Regions from separate parts of the Streptomyces sp. NPDC006384 genome, predicted to be linked through region 1. Evidence: riboswitches for the same ligand, from Rfam matches in the RefSeq annotation. Region 1 holds a riboswitch; the other holds the start of a gene.
The links. A riboswitch is a leader RNA that binds a small molecule or an ion and turns the genes downstream of it on or off. The one in region 1 is predicted to bind cobalamin.
Positions count from the first base shown of each region.

Region 2: it holds a riboswitch for cobalamin, as region 1 does, so the genes downstream of both, ACFYOJ_RS02810 (ribonucleoside-diphosphate reductase subunit alpha) here and ACFYOJ_RS16685 (ABC transporter substrate-binding protein) in region 1, are expected to answer to the same signal.

Region 1 is NZ_JBIAHR010000010.1:268,679-275,202, forward strand. It holds gene ACFYOJ_RS16680 (phytase) at 1-1,280, opposite strand, end outside; cobalamin riboswitch at 1,499-1,683, shown strand; gene ACFYOJ_RS16685 (ABC transporter substrate-binding protein) at 1,748-2,815, shown strand; gene ACFYOJ_RS16690 (FecCD family ABC transporter permease) at 2,812-3,849, shown strand; gene ACFYOJ_RS16695 (ABC transporter ATP-binding protein) at 3,846-4,703, shown strand; gene ACFYOJ_RS16700 (MDR family MFS transporter) at 4,708-6,282, opposite strand; gene ACFYOJ_RS16705 (helix-turn-helix domain-containing protein) at 6,378-6,524, opposite strand, start outside.
Region 2 is NZ_JBIAHR010000002.1:160,359-166,882, forward strand. It holds gene ACFYOJ_RS02785 (sugar ABC transporter substrate-binding protein) at 1-738, opposite strand, end outside; gene ACFYOJ_RS02790 (GntR family transcriptional regulator) at 1,191-1,955, shown strand; gene ACFYOJ_RS02795 (DUF3311 domain-containing protein) at 2,123-2,380, shown strand; gene mctP (monocarboxylate uptake permease MctP) at 2,377-3,987, shown strand; gene ACFYOJ_RS02805 (GNAT family N-acetyltransferase) at 4,062-4,568, shown strand; cobalamin riboswitch at 4,585-4,765, shown strand; gene ACFYOJ_RS02810 (ribonucleoside-diphosphate reductase subunit alpha) at 4,889-6,524, shown strand, end outside.

The DNA.
Region 1 (6,524 bases):
TCCTTGACGTCGCCCAGGTCGACGAACTTGAAGTTGGTGGCGTCCCGGTCGCCGTCGCCCGGGGCGTCGTGGCCGTCCTGCACGACGAGCAGACCCTCGGGGTAGCGGCTGCCCAGCGGCTGGTTCAGCACCGCCGCCCCGTCGCACTCCTCGGAGCCGTCCAGCCGGGACGAGGCCGCGGCGACGCGGAAGCCGCCCTCGTGCTCGTTGTCCTCGTCCTTCTCCCGGTCGTAGGCGACGAAGGTGTCGTCACCCTGGCTGGACGCCAGCAGGTACCCGTCGCCGTCGGACTCCTGAAGGAGCGTCAGCCCCTCCACGTCGGCGGTGAGCAGGTCGCCGCCGTAGCCGGGGTCGGTGCCGGCGACGCACTCGTCGGAGGGCTCGTCGTAGGTCGCCGGGACGCCGTACTCGCGCACCTTGTCGATCAGCCGGGGCGTGTCGGTGAGGTCGGCGCGCATGCGCCAGATGCCGACGTCCTCCTGCCCGGCGTACAGGGTGCCGTCGGCCGGGTCGACGACCATGCCCTCCACCTGGGGCAGTTCGCCGGGCTCGCCGCAGGGCTTCCAGGTCTTGCCGTTCGGCAGCCGGAAGGAGTCGGGCAGGTCCAGCGTGCGCACCTCGCGGTAGCCGACGCCGCCGGACGCGTTCGGGACCAGCTCCAGCAGGGCGATCCTGGTGCGCTCGCGCTGGCTGACCAGCGCGTAGGAGCGGCCGGTCTTCTGGTCGGTCCAGGTGGCCAGCCCGTACGCGGTGCGCTGGTCGTTGATCTCCTCCTGGCCGGAGGAGAAGACCGGCGCGGCGGCCGGGTCGGTGACGTCCGTCAGGGGACGGTCCGGCCTGTTCGGGTCGATGCGGTACACGCGCAGGCGGTCGCTGCCCCGGTCGGAGGTGACCGCGAGGTCCGCCTTGCCGGTGCTCAGCCGCATCCCGTGCACCAGGTCGACGTTGTTGAAGCGGCCGGGCGCGTCGTCGGCGCCCGGGGCCGCGGGGGCGGCCACCGACTGCACCAGGCGGGCGTCGAGGTCGTAGACGCGCAGCCCGCCCTCCTTGGCCGTCGCGACGACGAGGCTGCGGTCGGGGTCGGCCGGGTTGCGCCAGATGGCCGGGTCGTCGGCGTCGGCGTTCCCGCCGGCCTCGTCGTCGTACAGGGGCGCCGTCTCGGCCTTGGGCCGTACGGTCGGCAGCGCGCCGTCGCCGGCCGAGGCCGGCGACGCGGGCAGGAGGACGACGGCCGCGGCGAAGGCGCAGGCGGCCGGCCGGCCGAGGGGGAACCTGGTCATACCGGTACTCCTTAAAAAGGATCAAGGCGAATACATGACAACAACGGACACCGGGTGATCGTGATCGTGGTTTCCGTCGCCGCGGAGTCCGTCCCGTGACAGGCAGACGTACGGCCGGGGAACGGCCCGTTTCGGTGCGAGGGGGCCGGAGCGTGCAGGCGCGCCTCAGGGAGTACGGGATCCGTGCGGTGCCCGCCCCCGCCGGCGCACCGGCCCTGTGGTAGCTTGCCGAGGCCAGTCGAACCCACCTTGGGTCAGGGAATCCGGTGCGAATCCGGAACTGACGCGCAGCGGTGAGGGGGACGGGCGGAACAAGGGCCACTGGACGGCAGGAGCCGTCCGGGAAGGCGTTCCGTCCGGTCGATCCCGAGTCCGAAGACCTGCTGGCACCGCGCCCCCCCACGGGACGCGGGACACACCGTACGGACGGGCTTCGCGCATGAGCCCTCGACGCCAGAGGATCACCCTTGCCAGCAGCGCGCGCCGCACGCGGCCCCCGCACCCCCCGCCTCCTCAGGTTCTCCGCCCCGCTGCTCGCCGGCGCCCTGCTGGCGTCCGGCTGCGGATCCGGCCCCTCCGCCACCGGCTCCGCCGCGCCGGCCGGGGCCGCCGGCTATCCGCGCACCGTCGACAACTGCGGGCACCAGATACGGATCACCGCGCCGCCCCGGCGCGCGGTCTCCCTCAACCAGGGCACCACGGAGATCCTCCTCGCGCTCGGCCTGGCCGACCGCATGGCGGGCACCGCCACCTGGACCGACCCCGTCATGAAGGGCCTGGAGAAGGCGAACGCCCAAGTGCCCCGGCTCGCCGACGACATGCCGTCCTTCGAGACCGTCCTGGACGCCGAACCCGACTTCGTCGCCGCCTCCTTCGCCTCCACGCTCGGCCGCGGCGGCGTCGTCGGCCGGGAGCGGTTCGCCGAACTCGGCGTACCGGCCTACCTGTCCCCGTCCGACTGCGCGGGCAAGGACAACAGCGGCGACGGCGACGGCGTCCGCGCCGAACCGCTCACCATGGACACCGTCTACGGCGAAGTCCGCGACCTCGCCCGGGTGTTCGGCGTCGAGGAACGCGGCGAGAAACTCGTCGCGGACCTCGAGTCCCGGGTGGCGAGGGCCACCGCCGGCGTCGACGCCTCCGGCGTCACCCTCATGTACTGGTTCGCCAACTCCGCCTCGCCCTACATGGCGGGCTGCTGCGGCGCCCCCGGCGTCATCACCCGCGCCGTCGGCGCGCGCAACGCCATGGACGACACCCACGAGGAGTGGCCGCAGGTCGGCTGGGAGACCGTCGCCGACCGCGACCCCGACGTCCTGGTCGTCGGCGACCTCACCCGCAGGCAGCAGACCGCGGAGACCGCCGCGAAGAAGATCGAGTTCCTGGAGTCCGACCCGGTCACCAGGAACATGACCGCGGTACGGGAGAAGCGCTACGTGCTCCTGAGCGGCCAGGCCATGAACCCCACCATCCGCACCGTCGAGGGCATCGAGCGGGTCGCGGCGGCACTGCGCGCGTCCGGACCCGCGAAGTGACCCCCGGCATACGCGCCGGACGCGGCCACCTGGTGTGGACCGCGGCCGGGGTCCTCGCCCTGTGCGCCTCCGTCGCCGCCGCCGTCACCGTCGGCCCCGCCGACATCGGCGTCCGCGAGGTGTGGTCCGTGGTCGCCGCCCACCTCGGCGGACGCGCCGGCGCCGCGGACGTCACGCCGATCCGCGACGGCATCGTCTGGAACCTGCGGCTGCCCCGCACCCTCCTCGCGGCGGTGTGCGGCGCGGGACTCGCCGTGTGCGGCGCCGTGCTCCAGTCCCTGCTGCGCAACCCGCTCGCCGACCCCTTCGTGCTCGGCGTCTCCTCGGGCGCCTCCACCGGCGCCGTCCTGGTCGTGGTGCTCGGCGTGGGCGGCGGCGCCGTGTCGGTGCCGGGCGGCGCCTTCGCGGGGGCCGTGTGCTCGTTCGCGCTGGTGCTGCTGCTCAGCCACAGCCTCGGCGGCACCCCCGACCGGGTGGTGCTGGCGGGCGTCGCCGCGATGCAGCTGTTCTCCGCGCTCACCTCGTTCGTCGTGATGACCGCCGCCGACGCCGAGACCACCCGCGGCGTGCTGTTCTGGCTGCTCGGCTCGCTCGGCGGGGCCGGCTGGACGGACGTGTGGACCGGCGCCGCCGTGCTCCTCGCGGTCCTGGCCGTCTGCCTCGGTCACGCCAGGACGCTGGACGCCTTCGCCTTCGGGCAGGAAGCGGCCGCCGCCCTCGGCGTCCACGTGGCCCGCACCCGGCTGGTGCTGCTGTGCGCCACCGCCCTGCTCACCGCCGCCCTGGTCGCCTCGGCGGGCGCCATCGGCTTCGTCGGCCTGGTGCTCCCGCACGCGGTACGGGCCCTGACCGGCCCCGGCCATGCCCGGCTGCTGCCGGTGTGCGCGCTGGCCGGGGCGGTGTTCCTGGTGTGGGTCGACACCCTGGCCCGTACCGTCCTCGAACCCCAGGAGGTGCCCGTGGGCGTGGTGACCTCGCTGATCGGCGTGCCCGCCTTCGTCCTCGTGCTGTACCGCACCCGGAGGGCCCGATGACCCTTGCGGCCGAACGGGTCTCCCGCAGCGCGGGCGGCCGGCTGATCCTGGACGGCGTCGGCATCAGTCCCCGGCCCGGCGCCATGACCGGTCTGCTCGGCCCCAACGGCTCCGGCAAGTCCACCCTGCTGCGGCTGCTCGCCGGCGTGCTGGCGCCGGCCGGCGGGGTCGTCACCCTGGACGGACGCCCGCTGGCGGAGCTGGGCCGGCGGGAGGTGGCCCGGCGCGTCGCCGTGGTCGAACAGCAGGCGGACACGCAGGTGGAGCTGACCGTCCGGGACGTCGTCCGGCTCGGCCGGATCCCGCACCGCCGCGCCTGGACGCCGGCGTCGGCCGCCGACGAGGAGGCGGTCACCGGCGCCCTGGAGCGCACCGGCCTGACGGCGCAGGCGGACCGGCTGTGGCACACCCTGTCGGGCGGTGAGCGCCAGCGCGTCCAGATCGCCCGCGCCCTCGCCCAGCAGCCCCGCGAACTCCTGCTGGACGAACCGACCAACCACCTCGACGTCCAGCACCAGCTCGACGTCCTCGCGCTCGTCGCCGCGCTGCCGGTGACCAGCGTCGTCGCCCTGCACGACCTCAACCTCGCGGCGATGTACTGCGACCACCTCGTGGTGCTGTCGCAGGGCCGCGTGGTGGCGGCGGGGGAACCGGGGGAGGTGCTGACCGCGGACCTGGTCGCCGAGGTGTACCGGGTCCGCGCCGAGGTCACCGGCACCGGGCCGGACGGCCGCCCGCACGTCCGGTACCTGGGCACCCTGACGGGACAGCCCCGCCCCGGTCGCGACGGAGCCGCCTGCCCGGCCGGGCAGGCGGCTCCGTGTGCCTGTGTATCGGTGTGGCGGTGCCGGTGACGGCTCAGCCGACCGGCGCCGCCGGTCCCTTCCCGGCGGGCGCCGCGGCGGCGTCACCGGACTCCTCGGCGAGGCGCTCCATGCCGCTGGTGGTCTTCAGCGGCTTCTCCTTCAGGAACACCACGGCGATCAGGGCGAACAGGGCGAACGGCGTGGCGATGAGGAACAGGTCCGCCGTGGCGACACCGTAGGCGTGCTCGACGATCGCCCGCATCGGCTCGGGCAGCGTGGACATGTCCGGCACACTGCCCTCGCCCGAGCCCTCGCCGGCCGGGGCGGTGATGCCCGCCTTCCGGAGCCCGTCGGTCATCTCGCTGGTGACCCGGTTGGCGAGGATCGCGCCGAGGACGCTGACGCCGATGGTGCCGCCCATGCTGCGGAAGAAGGACAGCACGGAGGTCGCGGCGCCCAGATCGGCGGCGGGCACGTCGTTCTGCGCGGCCAGCACCAGGTTCTGCATCAGCATGCCGACGCCGACACCCAGGACCGCCATGTAGAGGCTGAGCAGGGCGAAGTGCGTGCCGGCGTCGATCGTGGCCAGCAGCGCGAGTCCGGCGGTCATGATGACGGCGCCCGCGACCAGGTACCGCTTCCACCTGCCGGTCCGGCTGATCACCTGGCCGGCGACGGTCGACGACACCAGCAGGCCGAGGATCATCGGCAGGCTCATCAGACCGGCGACGGTCGGCGACTTGCCGAGGGAGACCTGGAAGTACTGCGAGAGGAAGACGGTCCCGCCGAACATGGCGACACCGACGAAGAGGCTGGCGACCGTGGTCAGGGTCACCGTGCGGTTGCGGAAGATGCCGAGCGGGATGACCGGCTCGGCGGTACGGCTCTCCACGAAGACCGCGGCGACCAGCAGCAGGACGCCGCCGCCCACGAGGGCGTAGGACTGCCAGGACGCCCAGTCGAACTGGTTGCCGGCCAGCGACACCCAGATGAGCAGCGCGCAGACACCGGCGACGATCAGGAAGGCGCCGAGCCAGTCGATCCGTACCTCGCGCCGCGTGGTCGGCAGCCGCAGCGTGCGCTGCAGGAGGACGATGGCGAGCAGCGCGAACGGCACGCCGATGAAGAAGCACCAGCGCCAGCCCAGCCACGAGGTGTCGACCAGCACACCGCCGATCAGCGGTCCGGCCACGGTGCCCACGGCGAAGACGGCACCGAAGATGCCGGCGTACTTGCCCAGCTGGCGGGGCGGGATGACGGAGGCCATCACGACCTGCGCGAGGGCCGTCAGACCGCCCGCGCCGATGCCCTGCACGATCCGGCTGAAGATCAGCAGGCCGACTCCGTGGGAGAAACCGGCCAGCAGCGAGCCGATGACGAACATGAGCAGCGAGAGCTGCAGGAGCAGTTTCTTGTTGAACAGGTCCGACAGCTTGCCCCACAGCGGCACCGTCGCCGTCATGGCCAGCAGCTCCGCCGTGACGACCCAGGTGTACGAGGACTGGCTGGCGTTCAGGTCGGCGATGATCGTCGGCAGGGCGTTGGAGACGACGGTGCCGGCCAGGATCGCGACGAACATACCGGCCATGAGGCCGGACATGGCCTGGAGTATCTGCCGGTGGGTCATGGAGGTGGGAGGCGCCTCTGCGGGCGCCTGAGCTGCGGTCACGGCATCTCTTTCGGGTGATGGTGGGGTGGGTGACGTGAGCGTCGTGCGCGTGGTCACGCGGGAGGGGCGGGAAGGCCGGCGGCGAGGAGGGAGAACGCCTCGTGGAACACGTCCAGGAAGGCGGCCTCCTGCTGGTGGGCCGACCAGTGGTCCACGCTGGTCCGCACCGCGGCGGTCGCCACCGAGGCGAGCAGCCGCGG
Region 2 (6,524 bases), on a different contig from region 1:
GAAGTGCTGGATGCCCTTCTGGGCCTCCGGCGTGGACAGGGCGGCCTTCCACTCCTTGCCGCCCTCGTCGTAGGTGGCGATCTCGCCGCCGTACGCGGCGACGTAGGACATGGCGGCGTACCAGTAACGGCCCGGCAGGTACAGGGCGGAGAAGGCGTTGTCCTTCTTGTACTTGTCCTGGACCTTGTCGAGGGCCTCGATCAGGTCGGCCTCGGTCGTCGGCAGCTGGTCCGAACCGGTGCCGGCCTTGAACATGTCCTTGTTGTAGATGGCCACCCGGGCACCCGCGTAGTACGGGACGCAGTACAGCTTGCCCTCGTAGGAGCAGGTGTCCTTGAGACCCTCGATCCAGGTGTCCGAGTTGTCGTACTTCTTGGCGTCGATCTCGCCGAGGGCACCGTTGAGGATGTAGGTCATCGTCTCGGTGTTGCCGAGCTCGACCACGTCGGGGAACGAGTCGCCGGACAGGGCGGCGTCCAGCTTCTTGGTCTTGTCCGCCCACTGCTGGTACTGGACGTTGACCTTGACCCCGGGGTACTTCTTGTTGAAGTCGGCGTTGGCCTGCTCGACCAGCTCCGGCCAGCTGCTCTGGGCGTCCACCATGAGCCAGACGGTGAGTTCGCCCTTGCGGTCCTTGGGGTCCTTGCCGGCCCCGTTGTCGCCGTCGGAGCCCCCGCACGCCGCAATGGACGCCATCATGCCCGCGATACCGATCGCGGCTGTCAGCTTGCGCTTCACGCCACCCTCCTCAGGGATGCCACACAACCCCCCTGCCTCCCCGCGGTTGCTCGTCGACGCGGACCGCCCTTGGGGCCGGGACCTGGACCAATGGTGTAGACCAGTAGGGGGAGCTTGGCCCAGACCAATAGGGCTGTCAAGGGTGCGCAAGCGCCCTCCGGACGTCCGTGATGGGACCGAGATATGCAGGGACCTTTCATTGCGCAAGCGACACTTCGGACGGACCGGGGCCGGGTGGACCACCCTCTTCGGACGGCGCGCGGGGTCCCTCCGGACGGCGCGTACCACCGGCGCGGGCGGCGCTGTGGACTAGACCAACAGGGGCCTCGGAGGTATACAGAGGAGATCACGGAGCGTGCGGGATCCTCCCCGCGCGAACCCGTGCCACGATGTGAGCCGTGGCCGATAGGGGATGTCGGTCGCTTCGGCACCCGGAGCCGGGAAGGCAGAGCATGAGCACCGACGTCAGCAGTGCGGAGAACGAGGGTGGGGCGACCGTCCGTACCGCGCGCGTGCCCAAGTACTACCGACTGAAGAAGCACCTGCTCGACATGGTCCGGACGCAGGCTCCGGGCACCCCGGTCCCGCCCGAGCGCACGCTGGCCGCGGAGTTCGACACCTCGCGCACCACCGTGCGCCAGGCCCTGCAGGAACTGGTCGTCGAGGGCCGCCTCGAGCGCATCCAGGGCAAGGGCACCTTCGTCGCCAAGCCCAAGGTGTCGCAGGCGCTGCAACTCACCTCGTACACCGAGGACATGCGGGCCCAGGGCCTCGAACCCACCTCCCAACTGCTGGACATCGGCTACATCACCGCCGACGAACGCCTCGCCGGGCTGCTGGACATCACGGCCGGCGGACGGGTGCTGCGCATCGAGCGGCTGCGCATGGCCAACGGGGAGCCGATGGCCATCGAGACCACCCACCTCAGCGCCAAGCGCTTCCCGGCCCTGCGCCGGTCGCTGGTGAAGTACACGTCCCTCTACACCGCCCTCGCCGAGGTGTACGACGTCCGCCTCGCCGAGGCCGAGGAGACCATCGAGACCTCGCTGGCCACCCCGCGCGAGGCCGGTCTGCTCGGCACCGACGTCGGCCTGCCCATGCTGATGCTCTCCCGGCACTCGCGGGACCGGGACGGACAGCCGGTGGAGTGGGTGCGGTCGGTGTACCGGGGCGACCGCTACAAGTTCGTGGCCCGGCTCAAGCGGCCGCAGGACTAGACCGCAGGGCCAGGCCGCACGACTGGACTCCGCCCGTCCCGCGCGGTGCCCGGCACCGCGGTCCGGGGGGCGCGATACACGGACGAGGTCTTCCGCCGCGCCGACGGCGTCACCTAGATTTTCGTGCGCACTGCACCAGGTGACCAGCCAGGGGACGGAGCCCCCGTATGTCAGGAGTCCCGAAAGCGAGCAGAGGACCCACGGTGACGCCGGTGCGCGTCGTCATCGCCTGCTGCCTCGTCGCACCGTTCGTCGCCATGCTGTGGGTCGGTTCGTACGCCAGGAGCGAGCCGGCCTTCATCGGCATCCCGTTCTTCTACTGGTACCAGATGGCGTGGGTGCTGATCTCCACCCTGCTGACGGTGATCGCGTACAAGCTCTGGCAGCGTGACCAGCGCGCCCGCCGGGAAGGCGGTGCCGGATGAACGACGGCGTGAACGGCGTCGCACTCGCCGTCTTCGTCTTCTTCTTCGCGCTGGTCACGGCCATGGGCTTCCTGGCCGCCCGCTGGCGCAGGGCCGCGAACGAGCACAGCCTCGACGAATGGGGCCTGGGCGGCCGCTCCTTCGGCACCTGGGTCACCTGGTTCCTGCTCGGCGGCGACCTCTACACGGCGTACACCTTCGTGGCCGTCCCGGCGGCGATCTACGCGGCGGGCGCGGCCGGCTTCTTCGCGGTGCCGTACACGATCCTGGTCTACCCGCTGATCTTCACCTTCCTGCCCCGACTGTGGTCGGTCTCCCACAAGCACGGGTACGTGACGACCTCGGACTTCGTGCGCGGCCGGTTCGGCTCGAAGGGGCTGTCGCTGGCGGTCGCCGTCACCGGCATCCTCGCCACGATGCCGTACATCGCGCTCCAACTGGTCGGCATCCAGGCCGTGCTGGACGTGATGGGCGTCGGCGGCGGCGAGGACACCCACTGGTTCGTCAAGGACCTGCCGCTGCTGATCGCCTTCGGTGTGCTGGCCGCGTACACCTACTCGTCGGGGCTGCGCGCCCCGGCGCTGATCGCGTTCGTGAAGGACACGCTGATCTACCTCGTGATCGTGGTGGCGATCATCTACATCCCGATCGAGCTGGGCGGCTTCGACGACGTCTTCGCCGCGGCCGGCGACAAGTTCACCGAGGCGGGCAACGGCGGCCTGGTACCGGCCGGGACGAGCCAGTGGACGTACGCCACGCTGGCGCTCGGCTCGGCGCTCGCGCTGTTCATGTACCCGCACTCGATCACCGCGACGCTGTCCTCGCGCAGCCGTGAGGTGATCCGCCGCAACACCACGATCCTGCCGCTGTACTCACTGATGCTGGGCATGCTCGCGCTGCTGGGCTTCATGGCGATCGCGGCCGGGGTGAAGGTGAAGAACGGACAGTTGGCGATCCCGCAGCTGTTCGAGAACATGTTCCCCAACTGGTTCGCGGGCGTGGCCTTCGCGGCGATCGGCATCGGCGCGCTGGTCCCGGCGGCGATCATGTCGATCGCGGCCGCGAACCTCTTCACCCGCAACATCTACAAGGACTTCCTCAGGCCGGACGCCACCCCGGAGCAGGAGACCAAGGTCTCCAAGCTGGTGTCGCTGCTGGTGAAGGTGGGCGCGCTGGTCTTCGTCCTCGGCATGGACAAGACGGTCGCGATCAACTTCCAGCTGCTGGGCGGCATCTGGATCCTGCAGACCTTCCCGGCCCTGGTCGGCGGCCTGTTCACCCGCTGGTTCCACCGCTGGGCGCTGCTCGGCGGCTGGGCGGTCGGCATGGTCTACGGCACGGTCGCCGCGTACGGGGTGGCCTCGCCGACGCAGAAGCACTTCGGCGGCTCCGCGAAGGAGATCCCGGGCATCGGCGAGATCGGCTACATCGGTCTCACCGCCTTCGTGCTGAACGTGCTGATCACCGTGGTCCTGACCTTCGTCCTGAAGGGCCTCAAGGCGCCCGACGGCGTCGACGAGACGCAGCCGGGCGACTACACGGCGGACGCGGGCGACCCCGGCGTCCAGGTGAAGCTGCCCCCGGCCACGGCGGGTTCCTCGCACTGAACGCACCCGCGAGCGACGGGCCGCCGGAGAAATCCGGCGGCCCGTCGTCGTACCTGTCGGGCACACTCGGCGGCATGGACTTCGTGATCCGGCAGGCTGCCCCCGACGAGTACGGCACCCTCGGGGAGATCACCGCACGGGCCTATCTCCAGGACGGCCTCCTCGACTTCGGGGAGAGCGACGCGTACCTCGGCGAGCTGCGGAACGTGGCCAAGCGGGCGGCGGCCGCGGAGGTCCTGGCCGCCGTCGCGGACGGCCGCGTCCTCGGCGGCGTGACCTTCGTGCCGTCCGGCGGTCCCATGGCCGACATCGCCCGGCCCGGCGAGGCCGAGATACGCATGCTCGCCGTCGCCCACGAAGCCCGGGGACGCGGCGTGGGCGAGGCCCTCGTACGGTTCTGCGCCGACCGTGCCCGGGCCGTCGAGGGCTGTACCGGCCTCGTCCTGTCGACTCAGCAGGCGATGCGCACCGCCCACCGCCTGTACGAGCGGCTGGGCTTCGCCCGCACCCCCGACCGCGACTGGAACCCGCTGCCCGAGGTCGACGACATCGTGCTGCTCACCTACCGGCTGCCCCTGTGACACCGACGCGGCACAACATCTGGGGGTGGTCGCGGGCCGCGGCACAAGATGTATGCTCATGCTCGCTGTCGCCGCAGGGGAATCCGGTGCGAATCCGGAACTGTCCCGCAACGGTGTACTTGTGTGTTTCCGTACGTCCCCACACGTGCGCGCACGCATGTCCAGTCCGATGACCTGCCGGCAGTGCACCCGGCCGCCTTGGCCCGGGTGCCATGACGTCCGGGCCTCGTGGAATGGGCCGGTGGACGCGACGCCGCGTGCGCTCGTGAGCTGCCCCCTGCCCTCCGCAAGGCCCCGTGCCGAGCGAGGGAGTGCTCCACGTGACCATCGCGCCAGCCGATCCGGCCTCAGCGACCCCGGTGACGGTGACCGGGGAATCCGACGGACCCGGTGCCGCCCTGCTGCGGACCCTGACCGGCCTCACCGCCGACCTCCCCGACGCCGACCCCGGCCGGGTCGCCGCCGCCGCACTGCGCGGCCGCTCCGCGCGTGCCGACGAGGCGGAACTGCGGGAGCTCGCCACGGAGGCCGCCGCCGGCCTGATCTCCGAGGACCCGGCCTACTCCCGCCTCGCCGCCCGCCTGCTGACCCTCGCCATCCGCGCCGAGGCCGCCTCCCAGGGCGTCACCACCTTCACCGAGTCCGTCGCCGCCGGCCACCGCGAGGGCCTGATCGCCGACCGCACCGCCGCGTTCGTACGGCTGCACGCGGCCCGCCTGGACGCGCTGACCGATCCGGCCGCCGACGACCGCTTCGGCTACTTCGGCCTGCGCACGCTGTACAGCCGCTACCTGCTCCGGCACCCGGTCACCCGCAAGGCCGTCGAGACGCCCCAGCACTTCCTGCTGCGCGTCGCCTGCGGGCTCGCCGAGGACGACACCGACCGGGCGGTGGACGAGGTCGCCGCGCTGTACGGCCTGATGAGCCGCCTGGACTACCTGCCCTCCTCCCCCACCCTCTTCAACTCCGGCACCCGGCACGCCCAGATGTCGTCCTGCTACCTCCTGGACTCCCCCAAGGACGAGCTGGACTCCCTCTACGACCGCCTCCACCAGGTCGCCCGCCTCTCCAAGCACGCCGGCGGCATCGGCATCGCCTACTCCCGCGTCCGCGCCCGGGGTTCGCTGATCCGCGGCACCAACGGGCACTCCAACGGCATCGTCCCGTTCCTGAAGACGCTGGACGCCTCGGTCGCCGCCGTCAACCAGGGCGGCCGGCGCAAGGGCGCGGCGGCGGTCTACCTGGAGACCTGGCACGCCGACATCGAGGAGTTCCTGGAGCTGCGGGACAACACCGGCGAGGACGCCCGCCGCACCCACAACCTGAACCTCGCGCACTGGATCCCGGACGAGTTCATGCGCCGGGTGGACGCCGACGGGACCTGGTCGCTGTTCTCGCCCTCGGACGTACCGGAACTGGTCGACCTGTGGGGCGAGGAGTTCGACGCGGCCTACCGGGCGGCCGAGGCGAAGGGCCTGGCCCGCAGGACCCTGCCCGCCCGCGAGCTGTACGGCCGCATGATGCGCACCCTCGCACAGACCGGCAACGGCTGGATGACCTTCAAGGACACCGCCAACCGCACCGCCAACCAGACCGCCGAGCCCGGCCACGTCGTCCACTCCTCCAACCTCTGCACGGAGATCCTGGAGGTCACCGACGACGGGGAGACGGCGGTCTGCAACCTGGGCTCGGTCAACCTCGGCGCGTTCGTGGACCACGCGAGCGGCGACATGGACTGGGAGCGGCTGGACGCCACCGTCCGCACCGCCGTCACCTTCCTGGACCGGGTCGTCGACATCAACTTCTACCCGACCGAGCAGGCGGGCCGCTCCAACGCCCGCTGGCGCCCGGTCGGCCTCGGCGCGATGGGCCTGCAGGACGTCTTCTTCCAGCTCCGCCTGCCCTTCGACTCCCCCGAGGCCAAGGCCCTCTCCACCCGCATCGCCGAGCGGATCA